2 linked regions of the Methylorubrum populi genome follow. The protein of the gene in region 1 binds, or shares a complex with, the protein of each later gene. Links are inferred from orthologs where the notes say so. Each region holds a gene or a part of one and is shown in the gene's direction. Other genes may lie near its edges.

The links.
Region 2: the proteins of rpsG (region 1) and tig are in contact, whole or in part, in a crystal structure (PDB 3GTY), measured with the Thermotoga maritima proteins. The link is inferred for Methylorubrum populi from one-to-one orthologs. Residues at the interface, in WP_004081843.1 of Thermotoga maritima: Lys34, Lys52, Lys55, Glu59, Arg62, Gln63, Glu66, Asn67, Lys69, Val71, Arg95, Ala109, Lys110, Lys111, Gly112, Arg113, Pro114, Glu117, Glu121, Ile124, Ala125, Tyr127, Asn128, Asn129, Thr130, Gly131, Lys135, Asp139, Arg142, Met143; in WP_004081061.1 of Thermotoga maritima: Glu122, Val124, Val129, Leu130, Tyr133, Glu188, Gly259, Ile262, Tyr263, Glu266, Ser270, Glu273, Gln274, Glu277, Arg308, Gln311, Ile312, Ser315, Tyr316, Glu325, Arg329, Arg336, Leu363, Phe366, Trp367, Arg373, Leu377, Arg381, Leu384, Glu387.

Annotation. Positions count from the first base shown.
Region 1 is NZ_AP014809.1:2,449,708-2,453,387, forward strand. The notes cover bases 1-2,817. They hold rpsG (30S ribosomal protein S7), read left to right. Parts: upstream 1-1,082; coding sequence 1,083-1,553; downstream 1,554-2,817. Other genes in these bases: MPPM_RS11210 (SbcC/MukB-like Walker B domain-containing protein), read left to right, coding at 1-180; rpsL (30S ribosomal protein S12), read left to right, coding at 570-941; fusA (elongation factor G), read left to right, coding at 1,628-2,817. Outside these bases: more of fusA, read left to right, coding at 2,818-3,680.
Region 2 is NZ_AP014809.1:2,744,389-2,760,616, forward strand. The notes cover bases 13,301-16,228. They hold tig (trigger factor), read left to right. Parts: upstream 13,301-14,016; coding sequence 14,017-15,441; downstream 15,442-16,228. Other genes in these bases: MPPM_RS12505 (multicopper oxidase family protein), read right to left, coding at 13,301-13,656; MPPM_RS12520 (ATP-dependent Clp protease proteolytic subunit), read left to right, coding at 15,577-16,203. In the rest of the region: MPPM_RS12485 (2OG-Fe(II) oxygenase), read left to right, coding at 7,703-8,518; MPPM_RS12490 (class I SAM-dependent methyltransferase), read left to right, coding at 8,523-9,314; MPPM_RS12495 (B12-binding domain-containing radical SAM protein), read left to right, coding at 9,506-10,885; MPPM_RS12500 (B12-binding domain-containing radical SAM protein), read left to right, coding at 10,882-12,195; more of MPPM_RS12505, read right to left, coding at 12,202-13,300. UniProt on the Bacillus subtilis protein: Involved in protein export. Acts as a chaperone by maintaining the newly synthesized protein in an open conformation. Functions as a peptidyl-prolyl cis-trans isomerase.

The DNA of each region.
Region 1 (3,680 bases):
AAGCGCACGACGCTCACCGAGGTGATGGACACCGTCGTCACCGTCTACAAGAGCCCGGATCTCGCCTCGGTCCGAATCGAGGCCGAGCATCCGCTGGAAACGGCGAAACGGGCACTCGCCGAAATCAACCCAGAGCGGCGCGGAATCGAGGCGTTCCGCCTCTCGGACGCCGCCGAATAGCGGCGTCGCGGCCGGGAATTAGCTTGGCCGCGGAAGAGAGGGCCGTTCACCGAACTTTATCCTCTCCGGGCATTGACGGAGCCGACCCTCCCGCGTAGAAGCGCGCCACTCCGGTGGATCGAGAGTCGCTTTCGGGTCGAAGCCAGGGGCTTCGGCGACCGTCGTCAGACCGATACCGGCACCACACCCTGACGTACTCGTCAGATCAGCGGGTAAGACCGCGCCGCTCAACGGCGTGATCCTCTGCCTCACCATCGCCAAAGGCCCTGACCGGCCTCTGGCGCTATTCGTTTTGCCGCAGGTTCGCCTGCGGACCGACCGCTCCGCAAGGGGCTTCGACAGGTTTCAGACGGTGGCCGCCCCGTGCGGCCGGATGAAGAGGGCACAGGATGCCGACGATCAACCAGCTGATCGCCCAGCCGCGCAAGGCGCAGAAGGCGCGCAACAAGGTGCCGGCGCTCAACGCCTGCCCGCAGAAGCGCGGCGTCTGCACGCGCGTCTACACCACGACCCCGAAGAAGCCGAACTCGGCGCTTCGTAAGGTCGCCAAGGTGCGCCTGACCAACGGCTTCGAGGTGATCGGCTACATCCCCGGTGAGGGCCACAACCTTCAGGAGCACTCCGTGGTCATGATCCGCGGCGGCCGCGTGAAGGACCTTCCGGGTGTGCGCTACCACATCCTGCGCGGCGTGCTCGACACGCAGGGCGTCAAGAACCGCAAGCAGCGCCGCTCGAAGTACGGCGCCAAGCGCCCGAAGTAAGATCGGCGCCTGAAGTAAGATCAGCGTCCGGAGGATTTTCTTCGGGCGTCTATTTCCACCGCCTCACAAGGATGTCGCCGGCTCTTCGCTCAAGGCGGCCTGCGTGAGGTGCTTAAAGCCAGTTTTTCGAGAGTCTGAACCATGTCCCGTCGTCACTCTGCCGAGAAGCGCGAGATCATCCCGGACGCCAAGTACGGCGACGTCGTCCTCACCAAGTTCATGAATTCCATCATGTACGAGGGCAAGAAGTCGACCGCCGAGCGGATCGTCTACGGCGCCTTCGACCTCGTCGAGAGCCGCGCCCGCGCCAACCCGATCGAGGTGTTCCGCGCCGCCCTCGACAACGTCGCCCCGGCGATCGAGGTTCGCTCCCGCCGCGTCGGCGGCGCGACCTACCAGGTCCCCGTCGAGGTCCGCACCGAGCGCCGCCAGGCTCTCGCCATCCGCTGGCTGATCCAGGCCGCTCGTGGCCGCAACGACCGGACTATGGTCGAGCGTCTCTCCGCCGAGCTGCTCGACGCCGCCAACAACCGCGGCAACGCCGTCAAGAAGCGCGAAGACACCCACCGGATGGCCGAGGCCAACCGCGCCTTCTCGCACTACCGCTGGTAATTCACCGGTCCTGAGACCTTCGAGCGCGGCCAAGGGGCCGCGCTTCGTGCCCGCTTTCTCCCGGAGAGACCCCGATGCCCCGCACGCATGCGATCGAGGACTACCGCAACTTCGGCATCATGGCCCACATTGATGCCGGCAAGACCACGACGACCGAGCGGATCCTCTACTACACCGGCAAGTCCCATAAGATCGGCGAGGTCCATGAGGGCGCCGCCACGATGGACTGGATGGAGCAGGAGCAGGAGCGTGGCATCACGATCACCTCGGCTGCGACCACCTGCTTCTGGCGCGACAAGCGCCTGAACATCATCGACACCCCCGGCCACGTCGACTTCACCATCGAGGTGGAGCGCTCGCTGCGCGTGCTCGACGGCGCCGTCTGCGTGCTCGACGGCAACCAGGGCGTCGAGCCCCAGACCGAGACCGTGTGGCGTCAGGCCGACAAGTACGACGTGCCGCGCGTCGTGTTCGTCAACAAGATGGACAAGATCGGCGCCGACTTCTTCAAGTGCGTCGCCGACATCATCGGCCGCGTCGCCGGCAAGCCGGTCTGCCTCCAGCTGCCGATCGGTGCCGAGTCGAGCTTCAAGGGCGTCATCGACCTCATCAAGATGAAGGCGATCGTCTGGTCGGGCGAGGCGCTCGGCGCCAACTTCGCCGAGGAAGAGATCCCCGCTGACCTCAAGGACCAGGCCGTCGAGTACCGCACCAAGCTGGTCGAGGCCTGCGTCGAGCTCGATGACGACGCGATGACCGCCTATCTCGACGGCGTGGAGCCGGACGAGGATGGTCTGCGCCGCCTCGTGCGCAAGGCCGTGCAGCTGCGCGCCTTCCACCCGGTGCTGTGCGGCTCGGCCTTCAAGAACAAGGGCGTGCAGCCGCTCCTCGACGCCGTCGTGGACTACCTGCCGTCCCCGGTCGATCGCGGCGCGGTCGACGGCCTCGACTTCAAGACCGAGGAGCCGGTCAAGCGCGAGCCGACGGACGAGGATCCCTTCTCCATGCTCGCCTTCAAGATCATGGACGATCCCCACGTCGGCACGATCACCTTCTGCCGCGTGTACTCGGGCAAGGTCGAGTCGGGCACCAGCGTGCTGAACTCCTCGCGCGACAAGAAGGAGCGCGTCGGCCGCATGCTGCTGATGCACGCCAACAACCGCGAGGACATCAAGGAGGCCTATGCCGGCGACATCGTCGCCCTGGCCGGCCTCAAGGACACCCGCACCGGCGACACCCTGTGCGACGCCAACAAGGCCGTGATCCTCGAGAAGATGGAGTTCCCCGAGCCCGTCATCGAGATCGCCGTCGAGCCGAAGTCGAAGGCCGACCAGGAGAAGCTCGGTATCGCGCTCTCGAAGCTCGCCGCCGAGGATCCGTCCTTCCGCGTCTCGACGGACCAGGAATCGGGCCAGACCATCCTCAAGGGGATGGGCGAGCTCCACCTCGACATCAAGGTCGACATTCTGCGCCGTACCTACAAGGTCGACGCGAATATCGGCCAGCCGCAGGTGGCGTACCGCGAGAAGCTGACCCGCCGTCAGGAGATCGACTACACCCACAAGAAGCAGACCGGTGGTACCGGTCAGTTCGCCCGGGTGAAGTTCGTCGTCGAGCCGAACGAGCCGGGCGCCGGCTTCTCGTTCGAGTCGAAGATCGTCGGCGGCGCGGTGCCGAAGGAGTACATCCCCGGCGTCGAGAAGGGCCTCAACTCGGTCCTCGGCGCGGGCGTGCTCGCCGGCTTCCCGGTGGTCGACGTGAAGGTGGAGCTGGTCGACGGCGCCTACCACGACGTCGACTCCTCGGCGCTCGCCTTCGAGATCGCCTCCCGCGCCGCCTTCCGTGAGGCGCTGCAGAAGGGCGGCTCGGTCCTGCTCGAGCCGGTGATGAAGGTCGAGGTCGTCTCGCCGGAAGAGTATACCGGTTCGGTCATCGGCGACCTCAACTCCCGCCGCGGCCAGATCCAGGGCCAGGACATGCGGGGCAACGCCAACGTCATCAACGCGATGGTGCCGCTGGCCAACATGTTCGGCTACGTGAACCAGCTGCGCTCCTTCTCCCAGGGCCGCGCCAACTTCACGATGCAGTTCGACCATTACGAGGAAGTGCCGCGCGGCGAGGCCGACA
Region 2 (16,228 bases), 310 kb from region 1 along the record:
TGCCGACATCGTGCTGGGCGACGACGGTCGCCTCACCTTCGATGCTCAAGGCCGCCTGAAGCGCGCCGAGAGCCTCGATCCGGCTTTCGGCGGCGACGACGTCATCGAGGCCGGCGGCGGCGATAACGTCGTCATCGGCGGCACCGGCACCGACACGATCACTACGCTCGGCGGCAACGACGTGATCCTCGGCGACAACGGCACCGCGCTGTTCGAGGCCGGCATGCGCGTCGAGTTCGCCTCGACCGATCCGGATGACGGCGCCCGCGACGTGATCAGGGCCGGCGACGGCGACAACGTGGTCATCGGCTCCGTCGGCTCAGACGACATCACCACGGGTTCAGGCGCCGATATCGTGCTCGGCGATATGGGGGTCGTGGCCTTCGAGAACGGCCTCGTCCGTGAGGTCTACACCACCGACGAACGCCGCGGCGCGGGCGACATCATCCGGGGCGGCGACGGTGACAACATCGTCCTCGGCGGCGCGGGCCGCGACGAGATCATCACCGGCAAGGGCGCGGATCTCATTCTGGGCGATTTCGGCGAGGCGAGCTTCACCGGCGGGCGCCTGGTGCGCGTGGCCACGCTCAACCCGAACCGTGGCGACGACGACTCGATCGACGCGGGCAACGGCGACAACGTCATCCTCGGCGGCTTCGGCAGCGACACCATCTCCGCCGGCTCCGGCTCGGATGTCGTGCTCGGCGACAACGGACTCGCCACCTTCCTCACTGACGGCAAGCGGATCCTCGTCCGCACGACCGATGTGGAGGCCGGCGCGGCCGACACGATCAAGGTGGGCGACGGCGACAACCTCGTCCTCGGCGGCACGGATGCCGACCTGATCACCACCGGCAAGGGCGCCGACGTGATCCTCGGCGACTTCGGTGCGGTGACCTACGATGCGGCCGGTCTGCTCAAGCAGATCCTGTCCACTGACACGGGTTTGGGCGGCGACGACACGATCACGGCCGGTGACGGAAGCGACACCATCCTTGGCGGCTTCGGCTCTGACGCCATCACCGCCGGTGACGGTGCCAAGACCGTGCTCGGCGACAGCAGCGGGCTCGACTACGCCGCCGGTGTCCTGACCCTGGTCCAGAGCCTGACCCCAGCCGTCGGCGCGGCCGACACCATCCGCCTCGGCAACGGCCGCAAGCTCGTGCTCGGCGGTGCCGGCAGCGACACGGTCGAGGGCCAGTCGGGCGACGCCATCGTCCTCGGCGATGCCGGCCTCGTGCGGCTCGTCAACGGCAGCCCGGTTCGGGCCGAGAGCACGGATGTGAACGTCTCGGGCGACGACAGCGTCACCCTCGGCGCCGGCAACGGCGTGGTGCTTGGCGGCTCGGGCGCGGATCGCCTGACGCTGGGCGCGGGTCGCTCGGTGGTGCTGGGCGACAATGGCAGCGTCGATCTCGACGCGCAGGCGCGGCCGGTCGAGATCGCCTCGACCGCGCCGGAGGTCGGCGGCCGCGACGTGATCGTGGTCGGCGATGGCGGCTCGGTGGTGCTCGGCGGCTTCGGTGCCGACAGCATCACCACGGGCGCGGACTCGGACGTGATCCTCGGCGACAACGGCGCGGTGACGCTCTCGGCCTTCGTCCCGGTCTTCGTGCGCACCACGAGTGCCGCGGTCGGTGACGCCGACGAGATCCGTGCGGGCGAGGGCGACAACACCGTGCTCGGCGGTGCGGGCGGTGACACGATCGTCACCGGCTCGGGCCGTGACACGGTGTTCGGCGATGCCGGTCAGATCCGCTTCGACGCGAAGGGTCTGGTCGAGCGGGCCGAGAGCCTGGATACGGGGATCGGCGGCGACGACACCATCGAGGCGGGCGCGGGCGACAATCTCGTCGTCGCGGGCGTGGGCGCCGACAAGGTGACGACGCTCGCCGGCGCCGACATCGTGCTGGGCGACAATGGTGCGGTGGTGTTTGCCGGCGGCGTGCGGGTGAGCGTGGCCACCACGGCTCCGACCGACGGCGGCAAGGACGCGCTCCTCCTCGGCGACGGCGACAACCTCGTCCTCGGCGGTACGGATGCCGACTTGATCACCACCGGCAAGGGCGCCGACGTGATCCTCGGCGACTTCGGCAGCGTCAGCTATGACGCGGCCGGTCTGCTCAAGCAGATCCTGTCCACCGACACGGGTCTGGGCGGCGACGACACGATCACGGCCGGTGACGGAAGCGACACCATCCTTAGCGGCTTCGGCTCTGACGCCATCACCGCCGGTGACGGTGCCAAGACCGTGCTCGGCGATAGCGGCGGGCTCGACTACGCCGCCGGTGTCCTGACTCTGGTGCAGAGCCTGACCCCGGCCATCGGCGCGGCCGACACCATCCGCCTCGGCAACGGCCGCAAGCTCGTGCTCGGCGGTGCCGGCGGTGACACGGTCGAGGGCCAGTCGGGCGACGCCATCGTCCTCGGCGATGCCGGCCTCGTGCGGCTCGTCAACGGCAGCCCGGTTCGGGCCGAGAGCACGGATGTGAACGTCTCGGGCGACGACAGCGTCACCCTCGGCACCGGCAACGGCGTGGTGCTTGGCGGCTCGGGCGCGGATCGCCTGACGCTGGGCGCGGGTCGCTCGGTGGTGCTGGGCGACAATGGCAGCGTCGATCTCGACGCGCAGGCGCGGCCGGTCGAGATCGCCTCGACCGCGCCGGAGGTCGGCGGCCGCGACGTGATCGTGGTCGGCGACGGCGGCTCGGTGGTGCTCGGCGGCTTCGGTGCCGACAGCATCACCACGGGCGCGGGCTCGGACGTGATCCTCGGCGACAACGGCGCGGTGACGCTCTCGGCCTTCGTCCCGGTCTTCGTGCGCACCACGAGTGCCGCGGCCGGTGACGCCGACGAGATCCGTGCGGGCGAGGGTGACAACACCGTGCTCGGCGGTGCGGGCGGCGACACGATCGTCACCGGCTCGGGCCGCGACACGGTGTTCGGCGATGCTGGTCAGATCCGCTTCGATGCGAAGGGTCTGGTCGAGCGGGCCGAGAGCCTGGACACGGGGATCGGCGGCGACGACGCCATCGAGGCGGGCGCGGGCGACAACCTCGTCGTCGCGGGCGTGGGCGCCGACAAGGTGACGACGCTCACCGGGGCCGACATCGTGCTCGGCGACAATGGTGCGGTGGTGTTTGCCGGCGGCGTGCGGGTGAGCGTGGCCACCACGGCTCCGACCGACGGCGGCAAGGATACGCTGACGCTGGGAGACGGCGACAACCTCGTCCTCGGCGGCACGGATGCCGACACGATCGTCACCGGCAAGGGCGCCGACGTGATCCTCGGCGACTTCGGCAGCGTCAGCTATGACGCGGCCGGTCTGCTCAAGCAGATCCTGTCCACCGACACCGGACTCGGCGGTGACGACACCGTCGTGGCCGGAGATGGCGACAACCTCGTCATCGGCGGCTTCGGTTCGGACAGCATCACTGCGGCCACCGGCGCGGACGTGCTTCTCGGCGATAGCGGCGAGGTGCTCTATGCCGGCGCTCGTCTGGTCCAGGCGCGCAGCCTGGATGCCGGGACCGGCGGTCGCGACACGGTCAAGGCCGGCGAGGGCACCAACATCGTTATCGGCGGCATGGATGCCGACCTGATCGAGACCGGCTCCGGCCGCGACGTGATCCTCGGCGACAGCGGCCTGGTGCGTCGCGACGCCGACGGCCTCGCTCAGGTGGTCTCGACCGATACCGCCCTGGGCGGCGACGACACGATCCGGGCGGGCGAGGGCGACAATCTCGTCCTCGGCGGCGCCGGTGCTGATACGATCGACACCGGGGCCGGCGCGGATATCGTGCTGGGCGACAGCGGCGAGGCCCTGTTCAAGCTCGGTGTCATCGCCTCGGTGACGACGCTCGATGCGGTCAACGGCGCGGGCGACACGATCCGCGCGGGTGACGGTGACAACCTCGTTTTCGGCGGTCTCGGCGGCGATGCCGTCACCACCGGCACGGGAGGCGACGCCATCGTCGGCGACCAGGGCCGGGCCACCTTCTCCGGCGGCGTCCTGGTCGTGCTCGAGACGGTCGATCCGGCGGCGGGCGGTGACGACCAGATCGTGGCGGGCGAGGGCGACAACCTCGTCCTCGGCGGCGTCGGCGCCGACCGCATCGTCACCGGTGCGGGCGCCGACATGATCCTCGGCGACAACGGCCGGGCGGACCTTGTCCTGAAGGCCGGCCGCGCGGTGGTCCGGCGGCTGGCTTCCACCGATCCGCTCGCGGGGGGCGACGACCGCATCGAGGCCGGCGAGGGGAACGACTACGCGGCCGGCGGCACGGGTGCGGACGTGATCCTCGGCGGCGGCGGCCACGACGTGCTGTTCGGCGACCACATGCTGTACGACTTGGCCCTGCCGGTGAACCAGCGCGCGGTCTCGATCTTCACGGCGGCGGCCGATGGCGGCGGCAACGACACCATCGAGGGCGGTGCGGGTGACGACTTCCTCTACGGCCAGCAGGGCGACGACATGCTCTTTGGCGGCGAGGGCGACGACGACATCACCGGCGGCCACAACGTGCTCGGCGGGGCCGACGGCAACGACGGCCTCTTCGGCGGGAACGGCGCGGATGTGATCCTCGGCGATAACGGCGTCATCACCCGCAACGTGCTCGTGGACGACGTCAAGTCGGTCACGTGGCAGCGCAATCCCGGTCCCTTCGCCGATACGGTGAGCCGCGACGTGCTGCGCTTTGACCTCATCGACTTCGTCGGCGGGGACGACGCGATTGCCGGCGGGGCCGGCGATGACCGGATCTTCGGTCAGATGGGCGACGACCTCATCTACGGTGAGGAAGGATCCGACGAGATCGTCGGCGGCCTTGGCCGTGACAGGATCGACGGCGGCACGGATGCCGACTACCTCCTCGGCGACGAGGGCCGGATCGTCCGCGCCTACACCAAGGACGGTGCGGCGGTCCTCAACAGCGACGGCACCTGGCACCGCGACGTGGTGCTGGAGGAGATCGGCACCGTCACGGCCGCCATCGCCACCGACTCGCAATCGGCTGCCGCACGAACCGCCGATCTCGCCGAGAAGCTGGCCCAGGCCGACCTCGTCCTCGCGGTCGGTGCCCGCGACGGCTCTGGCACGCGCCTGACCACGGGCACGGGGGGAGCTTGGTCGAGCGCGGCGCTCACCGTCTCCCTGGCCCGGGCCGACGATGACATCATCGCCGGTGGCGAGGGCAACGACGTGCTGTTCGGCCAGCGCGGCAACGACATCCTGATGGGTGTCGGCGGCGACGACCTGATCTACGGCGACCGCGCCTCGAACCTGTCGGAGACCCCCTCCGACCGGCCGACCATCGTCAACGCTGTCCGGCTGATCGGTGCCGCGGCGGAAGCCGGCCTCGTGCTGCCGCTCGGCGGCGAGGTGGTGGTGCCGGCCCTCAACCTCGTGCCCGGCGCGTTCGGCGCCGGCGCTCCGCGCATCGAGGTCTATCCGTCGATGGCAGGCGTGGTCTCCGACATTGCCGGGTCCGATCCGATCCGGCGCGGGGACGGCGCCACGCTGACCGTCTACGCCTCGCTGGTTCCGAGTCTCTACGGCACCAACAACGTGCTGGCGGGCAACGACATCATCGAGGGCGGCGCGGGCAACGATACGATCTACGGCGACAGCAGCGAGACCTACACGCTCGACGTGACGGCCTACGCCGCGCTCAACGGTCAGATCGACAAAGTCTCCGCCTCGGCCTCCGACCTGCTCGGCGTGTTCGCCACGCTCAGCCGCGGCGTCGACCTGCTCCAGGGCGGCCCGAGCCGGACGATCACCTACGGCAACGACACCATCACCGGGGGGGAGGGCGACGACTTCATCGTCGGCGATGCCGCCCGCACCGTCGTGCAGGGGGCGGGCCCGCTGCGCAGCCTGTCCGTCGAGGCGGCCCTGACGCTCAGCGATGCCCTCTCCGACATGCGCTCGGTCATCACCGACCTCGCCATGACGGGCCGGGTCGCCCAGGCGGCGGTGACGGTGAAGCTGGAGGCGGTGGCGCAACGCCCGCTGAACGAGATCCTCGCCTTCGGCCTGCCGGAGGGCATGGGGACGAACCACGTGGTGTCGATCGGCAACGACGTCATCGACGGTGGCGCGGGCGACGACCTCGTGGTCGGCGACACCCTCGTCATGTTCCAGCCCGGCGTGGCGCGCGGCCTCGCGGTCCAGGATCCCGCGACGGCGTCCGAGGCGGCCAAGGTGGAGGCGGCCGTGTTCGCCCGTGCCGCGGAACGGTTCTCCGCGATGCAGCAGCATCTCGCGGTGGACTACCCGGTCGATCTGAAGTCGGTGGCCCTCCACTGGATCGCCTCCATCGCCTCCCGCGGCGACAGCTTCCTGAGCGGGAACGACCGGATCGACGGAGGCGACGGCAACGATCTCCTGATCGGCGATACTGGCTTCATCCAGCTGCCGGCCGCCAATGCGGCGCAGGGCCGGGGCACCACGGCCGCGACCCTCGCCGAGGATCGTGCCCAGGTCGAAGCCCGCGTCCTCGGTGTCGGCGCCGCTGGCCTCGATGCGGATCTCGATGCCTGGAACCGCTCGGCCTGGAACGCCCTGGCCGGCAGCGTCGCCAGCTGGCGCAACCCGCTCTACAGCGGTCTCGCGTGGCGGAGCCCGTTCGGCTTCGCCAGCCAGCAGAGCCTCACGGCGGCCTATCGTGGCTGGATCGGTACGCCGAGGGACACCCGGTTCGACCTGCAGAGCGTGCTGTTCGACCTCCGCTTCATCCTGGGCGTGCCGGATCTCGCGCAGCCGGCCTCCGGCGTCTATGCCGGCGCGATCAAGGCGGGTGAGGACATCATCTCGGGCGGGGCGGGCAACAACCGGATCTTCGGCGCAAAGGCGACGCTCGTGCCGACGCTCGATGCCGATGGCCGGATGCTCGGTCCGAACGCCTTCACGGTGCTCCTGCCGACCAATCTCGGCATGGTCCAGGGCAGCTTCACTCCGATGCTGTTCCCCAACAGCATCGGTGTGATCAACACGGCCGGCGTCGGAACGCAGTTCCTCAACTTCCACTACGGCGTCGCAGTGGCCGGGAAGTGGGGGGCTTCGTCCCTGGCGAACTACGCGCAGACCTACGGCGCGTCCGCCTGGAACCCGTTCGGGCTCGCTGCCGCGCCTCAATACGGGGTGCCGCAAGGTTCCCAGACCGGAATGGATCAGGTCAGCGAAGGCGACAGCGGCATCAAGGTCATCGGCTTCTACAAGAAGCGGGCGATCTGGTCGTTCGATGCCGGCCTGTCCCTGCCGTCCTTCTCCGCGACCGCCGCCAACACCCTGACGCCAACCGCGGTTGCCGGCCGTCCGGCCACGATCGAGGCCGTCGCCCATAAGCCGCTCCTGGCCAACGAGGTCATCCGTTCCATCGAGGGCGGCGACATCGTCCTGCGTCCCTCCAGCCGGCCGGCCTCCAACCCGTCGAAGTACGACACGTGGTTCTTCGACGAGGCCAAGGGCAGCTTGGTGGAGCAGGCGAAGAACGAGGACGACATCCTCTTCCTCGCCAAGCGCTTCGGTGACCCGACGCTGCCGGTGAAGTGATCGCCGCCCGCGGTCGGGCTGAAAGACGACACGGAAACCGCCGCCCGGCTCGCCTCGGGCGGCGGCTTCGATCATGGTCATACGGTGCGCGGCCGGAAGGGCCCGCCGCGCGTATCGCCGGGGTCCGGGCGAGGGGATTTCGAGGCGATGCCGTTTCTGGAGACGCTCTCATTCGACGCCGTCGACGCGCCTTCCCATGCGGACGCCCTGACGCGGCTGCGGGCGGATGCCCTTCAGGCCATCGTCATCCGCAAAGTCCTGACATCCGACGAGTGCCTGGCGATCACAACCGAACTGGCGGACAACCGGCAGGGCTTTCCCACGACCTCGTTCCCGGCGCCGTTCCGGTCGCACTTCTACGGTATGAACCTGAACCTCGCGGATCCGGATCTTCGCGCCTATTTCGAGATGGCCCCCGGCTTCACGCGCAGCCTCGGGGATCTGATGACCCCGCGGGGCGGCTTCGAGGGCCGGATCCTCGGTCTGCTCTCGCGTCTCGATGGCGGGCGCCGCTACGGGCCGCCGGTTCTGCCCGACGGGCGTCCGTACATGGTCACGACGCTGCGCTCGCATCACGAGGGTGGCTTCATCCCGCCGCACTTCGACAACGAGCAGCGAAACCGGCCGAGTTATCGCCACCTCGACGGCCTGGTCGAGGGCGACATCTTCTCCTTCGTGCTGACCCTGTCGAAGGCCGAACGCGGCGGGATGCTCGAAGTCTTCGACGCCCGAGCGGATGCGTGGTCGGGCCGGTTTCAGAATCGCGACCGCGCGTCGCGCAAGCCCGACCTCTCGCACTTCGCCCGTCACGCCTTCGACGTCGAGGCCGGGACCATCGTGATCCTGCGTTCCGGCCGCTTCCTGCATCAAGTCACGCCGGTGGAAGGCTCCCGCCTGCGCTGGACCGCCTGCTCCTTCATGGCCCGAGCCCGCAGCGGTGACGGTGTCTATTGCTGGGGCTAGCGCGGTGACGCGGGTCCCGGCCTATTTCGACGCCTTCCTCACGGCGGTCGCGGGCGGTGCCGAGATCGATCACGTTCATCTGGGTCACTGGGACGCGCCGGGGGCGATCGGGCCGGCCCGTGCGCGCGCGGGCTTCGCGCAGGCGCAGGACCGGTTGAGCGCGGCGCTCATTGCGTGGCTCGACCTCGCACGCGGCCATCTTGTGCTTGATGTCGGCTGCGGCTTCGGAGGCAGCTTGCGGACGATCCGGACCTGCCATCCCGGGGTGGAGGTGATCGGGCTCAACCTCGATCCGCGCCAGTTGGCGGTCGGCTTTCGCCGAGACCGAAGGCGGCGCAACGCCACGTGGATCGCAGCGGATGCCTGCCGCCTGCCGTTCGCAGGGGGCATGTTCGACCGGCTGCTCTGCGTCGAGGCGGCCTTTCACTTCGCCTCCCGCCGCGACTTCTTCGCCGAGGCGCATCGCGTGCTGGCACGGGACGGCGTTCTCGTATTGAGCGACATCGTCCTCACCCGCCCGCCGCTGCCGGAGGAGGAAGTCGCGCTGCTGGCGGACGGGCTCGAGGCCGCCTTCGGCCCCTGGCCCGACAAATGGGCGAGCCTCGACGCGATCGGTCGCGATGCGGAAGCGGCCGGTTTCACCCTCCTCGTGACCGACGCCACGGCGAACACCGAGCCGAGCTTTCACACCATCGCTCCGGGTCGGAGCGACAGGCCGACCAGCGGCGACGTCTTGCGAGAACTGCATCGGCTCGGCTGCCTGCACTATCTTTATCTCCGCCTGGACAAGCGATGACCCGGATTGTGCCGCCGCGCCGTCTCGATCACCCCGGTTCCGGCGCATGGCGCGAGTTGCGGCGGCTGCCGATCCAAATGCCGGAGAGGGGGGCGGCGCGGGTCGATTGGACCTGGCAAGCTTTGCCCAGGCCTTAAATTCGCTCCTCTCCCGAACGATCGGTTCAGTGCCGCCCCGGTCACCGCGAAGCCATGCCCGAACCAGTCTCCCACACACCGCGGCGCATCGCCCTCGTTTGCATGACGCCGCGCCCCGATGCGCAGGAACTCGGCGAGCTGCGGCTGCCGAGCTTCGGGATCCGGCGCATCCACGCGGCGCTGCTCGGCGACCCCGATCTCGCCGGGGCGACGGTGAGGCTATTCGACCGCCGCACCGCCGATATCGAGGCTTATGTCGCCGATATCCTGGACTTCGAGCCCGATCTCGTCGGCTTCTCGATCTATGTCTGGTCGGCGCCGGCCATGATCGCGGTGGCGCGCGCCCTGCGCGCCCGCCGCCCCTCGCTCGCCGTCGTCTTCGGCGGCCCCTCGGCGCGATCCGCCTTCTTCGATCTCGAACCCTACCGCCCGGCCCACGCCTATCTCGACGCCGTGGTCGAGGGCGACGGCGAGGAGATCATCTGCGAGATCGCCCGGCTGCCGCACTTCGATCGATCGGATTGGGAGCGGGTGCGCGGGCTGACGCTGCCGAGCGCGACCGGCTGGCTTCGGACCGAGCGGCGCCCGCCCATCGCCGCCCTCGACCGGATCGCCTCGCCCTACGCGCACGGGCTGATGCCGCAGGGCGGCGTGGCCTATCTCGAGAGCTATCGCGGCTGCCCGCTCTCCTGCCGCTTCTGCGAGTGGGGTACGAAGGAGAACAGCAAGGCCTCATTCTCGGCCGACTACATCGCCGGCGAGCTCGAGGCCTTCCGCACCCTGGAGGCGCCGGCGGTATTCCTGCTCGATGCCGGCCTCAACCTGAACATCGGCGCCTTCCGCAACCTTCGGCTCGCCGCCCAGCGCTCCGGCTTTCTCAAGGAAACCCTGCTCTGGGCGGAGATCTACCCCTCGGTCGTGCGCGACGAGCACCTCGCCTTCATCGAGGAGATCGGCACCGCCTATCTCGGCGTCGGGATGCAGTCGATGGACCCGGCGGTGCTGCGCCTGCACGACCGCCCCTCGGATTCGCCCCGCTTCGAGGCGGCGGTGCGGGCGCTGGCGCGCATCACCAACATCGAGCTGCAGATCATCGCGGTCCTGCCCGGCGATACGCCGGAGGGGTTCTTCCGCACCCTCGACTATGCCCTGTCGCTGCCCGCGAGCGTCCGGGTCTATCACTGTCTCGTCTTGCCCGACGCGCTGCTGACCCGCAGCCGGCCCGAGTGGAACATCCGCTTCGACCCGCACACGCTGACGATGCGCTCCTGCGAGGGCTGGAGCGAGGACGCGGTGGCGCGCACCCGCGCGGAACTGCGGCGGCGTGCCCTCGCCGCCGGGGGCAAGGCCGGCGAGTTCTGGTGGGCCTTCCCCCGCCGGCCCGAGCGCGTCACCCAAGCCCGCGCTTCGTGGCGGCAGGCCGCCGCGCGATGAATGCGGCCCGCTCCGGCCTGCGCATCGCGCTGGTGGCGCAGTATCCTGAGCGCGATCCGGCGATGCCGAGCTTCGTGCCCAATCTCGGCCTGCGCATGGTCGAGGCCACCCTGCGCGCCGCCGCCCTTCCCGGTCTCGTCTGCCGGGTCTGGGATCTGACCGCCGGCGACCCCGAGCGGGTTGCCCGCGAGATCACCGCTTTCGACCCCGACATCGTCGGCTTCTCGGCCTATCTCTGGTCGCTGCCCTTCCTCTGCCGCGTCGCCGCGCTGATCAAGCAAGACGACCCGGCCCGCCTCGTCGTCTTCGGAGGCCCCTCGGCCCGGCCGGTCATGTTCGCGCGGCCGCCCTTCTCCGCTGCGGCGGACGACATCGACGTCCTCGTCATCAACGAGGGCGAGGAGACCTTTCTCGAGATCGTGTCGCTCGAACTCCGCACGCCGGCCGCGCTGGGCGCTCTGCGCGGCGTCGCCGTCCGCGACGGCGAGGGTTGGCGCGAGACCCCCGCGCGACCGCTGGCCAATCTCGACAGCCTCGCCTCGCCCTACGCGCTGAACCTCGTGCAGCATGGCGGCCTCGGCGTGCTGCAGACCTATCGGGGCTGCCCCTTCACCTGCTCGTTCTGCGAGTGGGGCACCATGGAATCGCCCAAGCGCGTGCGCGCCGTCGACCACCTGACACGGGAGTTCGACGCCATCGCCGGCCACGAGGTCTACGCCGCGCTCCTCGTCGATGCCGGGCTGAACCTCAACCGCAACGCCTTCCTCAACCTCCGGCAGGCCGCCGAGGAGAGCGGCTTCTTCGAGCGCCGCGGGCTGATCTGCGAGGTCTATCCGGCCGCAGTGCGCCAGGAGCATCTCGACTTCCTCGCCACCATCAGCAACGCCTATGTCGGCATCGGCCTGCAGAGCTTCGACAACGCGGTGCTGGCCCATGTCGACCGCACCTACGACGAGCGGCGCTTCGACGAGACCTTCGCCAAGCTGGATGCGGTGGCGAGCCTCGCCGTCGAGATCATCCTGGGACTGCCCGGCGACAATCCGGAAACCTTTCGCCGCAACTTCGAGCGAGCCCGACGTCTGCCCTGCGCGCTCCGGGTCTATCACTGCGTCGTGCTGCCCTCGGGCCTGATGGTGCGCTCGCCCCCCGAGCATCGCCTCGACTACGATCCGGTCTCTCTGAAGATGATCTCCTGCACCGGCTGGAGCGAGGCCGCCCTGGCGGCGGAGTGCCGCTTCCTGACGCGGCAGGCGTCGCTTCAGGGCGGGCGCGCGGGTGCGTTCTTCTGGACCTTCCCGCCGCCCCGGTGAGAGGCGTCAGCTCACCTCGAAGCTCGTCCACAACCCGTTGTCGAACCGTTCGAGCACGGTCGCGCTCAGGAGCCAGCGGCCGGGATTGTCGGCCACGAAGGCGATCTGGGCGCTGCGGCCCTCCGGGATCTGCACCGTGTCGAGCCAGTAGGGCTCCCAGCCGTCGTCGAGCTGGTGCAGCAGGCGAAAGACGTGGCCGTGCAGGTGCAGGCTCTGGATGAAGCCGGTGTCGTTGCGGATCGCCAGCACCACGACCCCCCCGCGCTTGACCGAGAACAGGGGCGGCGCCCCCGCCGCGCCGCTCGCGCCGTTGACCTGCCAGACCTTGGCCGGATCGCCCTGATAGGGTGTTTCGGCGCCGGGCTTGGTCTTGTCCGGCCGCACGCCGCCCGTCAGCACGAGGTCGCGGCGCAGGGCGTTCTGGAGGCGGATCTCGGTCGGCAGGCGCTTGTTCTCGGGGATCGAGCCGATGGCCGCGCGGCCGGCTTGCGCCACCGGCTCGCCGGCGGCGGTCAGGGTCGCCAGCGGCAGGCCCTGGCCGATCAGGGCGGTGATCGCGCCGGCCGCTCCCGCCTGTGCGGGGAGGTCGAGGAGAAGATCGTAGCGCGTGCCCGGCGCCAGCGGCAGGGTGGCCTTCAGCGGCTCGAAGGTGTCGGTCGGCTGTCCGTCAACGGCCGCGACATACGCCTTCAGCCCGTCGAAGCGGATGCGCAGGCCACGCGCGTTGCAGGCATTGGCCAGGCGCAGGCGCAGGCGGCTGCCGGGCCGGGCCTCGAGGGTGAGCGGAATCGGTCTGCCGTTGAGGGTGACCACGCTCCCCAGCCGCCCCGCCGCGGCGGCGAAGGCGACCTGCCCGAACGGCTGGAGCGCGCCCGCCTCGTCGAGCCGCCAATCCTGCAGCAGCAGCGCGAGATCCTGGTCGACCGTGGGCGGGGAGGGCTCCTCCACGATCAGCATGCCGGCGAGGCCGCGGCCCGAGGGCTCGCTCGATCCGCCGATCACGAGCGGGCGGATCAGGAAGGTGCCGGCATCGGGCGGCGTGAAATCGTAGGTGAAGCTGTCGCCCGGCTTGATCGGCTCCTGCGTGACGCCGCCGACGCCGTCCATGGCGTTGCGGTTGCGCACGCCGTGCCAGTGCAGGGAGAGGGGGCGGTCGGTGCCGTTCTCGACGCGCAGGCGAAGTGGCTCGCCGAGCTTGATCCGCAGGATCGGCGCCGCCTCCTCGCCGAGCCGCCACACCGCCGTCTCCGGTGCGGGCTCCGGTTTCAGGCGGAGCTTGGCGGGGGCCGCCTTGAGCGATCTCGGCTCCGGCGGCGTGGCCTTCCCGGCGGGCGCCTTTTCGGCCGGGGCTTGTGCTCCGGCGGAGACTGGCATCAGCGCGAGGGCGGCGCTGCCGGCGAGCAGGCCGCGTCGCGAAAAGGATCCCGGCTCGGGCTGGGCCATCGGGTCGGGCTTTCGCATGATGTCTCGCGTCGTCACTGGATCGGAGAGGGGTTGTAGACAGGCCCCGCCCGCCCCGCCACCGGCAAACCCTTCCGTAAGTTTTTTGCTGCGGCCATGGGCGCGCGTGCTATAGACGCGCGCTTCGACGGCCCGGTGTCCGGGCTCGTGTCGATGGCGCTCGCGGGCGTGGCGGAACTGGTAGACGCGCTGGATTTAGGTTCCAGTGTCGCAAGACGTGGGGGTTCGAGCCCCTCCGCCCGCACCAAGTCCGTACGGGGCCGGCGCCGGGACCGAATCGGTTCCCGCCGGGACCTCTCCCATGGCGCAGCGGCACGCGAAGACGAGATTGCGGTTTTAGAAAAAAGCGGACGAACGACGATGCAGGTGACCGAGACGACCTCCGAGGGGCTGAAGCGCGAGTTTCAGGTGCTCCTCCCCGCGACCGAGCTTGAGGATCGCCTCAACACCGAGCTCTCGAACATCAAGGGCAAGGTCCAGATCAAGGGCTTCCGCCCCGGCAAGGTGCCGGTCGCGCACCTGCGCAAGGTCTACGGCAAGTCCGTGATGGCCGACGTGCTGCAGAACGCCGTCAACGAGGCGAACCAGCAGATCGTCGCCGACAAGGGCCTGCGCCTCGCGCTCGAGCCGCAGATCGAGTTCCCGAAGGACGAGGAGCAGAACATCATCGAGCGCGCGCTCGACGCCAAGGGCGACCTCGCCTTCAAGGTAAAGCTTGAGGTGCTGCCGAGCTTCGAGCTCGCCGACCTCTCCGACGTCTCGATCAAGAAGCTCGTGCTCAAGCCCTCCGACGAGGAGATCAACGAGACGCTGGAGCGCATGGCCAAGGACAGCCGCTCGTTCGAGCCCCGCGAGGAGGGCGCGGAGGCGCAGTCCGGTGACCGCGTCACCATCGACTTCGTCGGCCGCATCGACGGCACCGAGTTCGAGGGCGGCAAGGGCGAGGATGTCGATCTGGAGCTCGGCTCCAACACCTTCATCCCCGGTTTCGAGGACCAGCTCGTCGGCGCCAAGGTCGGTGACAGCCGTGTCGTGAAGGTCGCCTTCCCGGCCGATTACCAGGCCGAGCAGCTCGCCGGTAAGGATGCCGAGTTCGACGTCACGGTGAAGGCGGTCGCCGCCCCCGGCGAGACCAAGATCGACGACGAGCTCGCCAAGCGCTTCGGCATGGACGACTTGGAGAAGCTGAAGGAGGCCGTCTCCAAGGCCGTCGGCGCCGATTACGAGGCCCAGTCCCGGCGCAAGCTCAAGAAGGAGCTGCTCGACGCGCTCGATGGCAAGTACGCCTTCGACCTGCCCCCGAGCCTCGTCCACCAGGAATTCGCCGCCGTGTGGGCGCAGGTCGAGCAGGACCTGAAGAACCGCGGCAAGACCTTCGAGGACGAGGGCACCACCGAGGAGGCCTCCCAGGCGGAGTACCGCAAGATCGCCGAGCGGCGCGTGCGCCTCGGTCTGGTGCTTGCGCAAGTCGGCGAGACCGCCGATATCAAGGTCTCGGATGACGAGGTCAATCAGGCCCTGTTCGCCCGGATCCGGCAGTTCCCGGGTCAGGAGAAGCAGGTCTACGACTTCTACCGCAACAATCCGCAGGCGCTCGCCGAGCTTCGCGCGCCGCTGTTCGAGGAAAAGGTCGTCGACCATGTCCTCGGTCAGGTCCAGGTCGTCGAGGAACCCGTCTCCAAAGAGGCGCTCTTCGCCGAAGACGACGAGGCCGATGCGGCCTCGACGGACGAGAAGCCGAGCGAGTCCAGCAACGAGGCGGCGGCCGACAAGGCTGCCGGCTGATCGCCGACCCTCCGGCTCCGCGGCGGGCGGCGATCTCAAGAGAGATCAGGCGGCGTTAACGGCTGCCATGTTCGCTGTAACCAACCGGCCCCGAGCGATTCGCTCCGGGGCCGGACTCCGGAGCCGAGGGCTGATATGAGAGATCCGGTCGACTACTTCCATAATTCGCTCGTGCCCATGGTGGTCGAGCAGTCGAGCCGCGGCGAGCGCGCCTTCGACATCTATTCCCGGCTCCTGCGCGAGCGGATCATCTTCCTTACCGGTCCCGTCGAGGACCAGGGCGCGTCGCTGATCGTCGCCCAGCTCCTGTTCCTGGAGGCCGAGAACCCGAAGAAGGAAATCTCCTTCTACATCAACTCGCCCGGCGGCGTGGTGACCTCGGGCCTGTCGATCTACGACACGATGCAGTTCATCCGTTGCCCCGTCACGACGCTCTGCGTCGGCCAGGCCGCCTCGATGGGCTCGCTCCTGCTGACCGCCGGCGAGGCCGGCCACCGCTTTGCCCTGCCGAACGCCCGGATCATGGTGCACCAGCCCTCCGGCGGCTTCCAGGGCCAGGCCACCGACATCCTGATCCACGCCCGCGAGATCGAGGCGCTCAAGAAGCGCCTGAACGAGATCTACGTGAAGCATACCGGCCGCGACTACGAGACGATCCATCAGGCGCTCGAGCGCGACAACTTCATGACCGCCGACGCGGCCAAGGAGTTCGGCCTGATCGATGACATCCTGCACAAGCGCCCCGAGCCGGCGGCGGCCTGAGGCAGGCGGGGAACCTGAGGCGTCC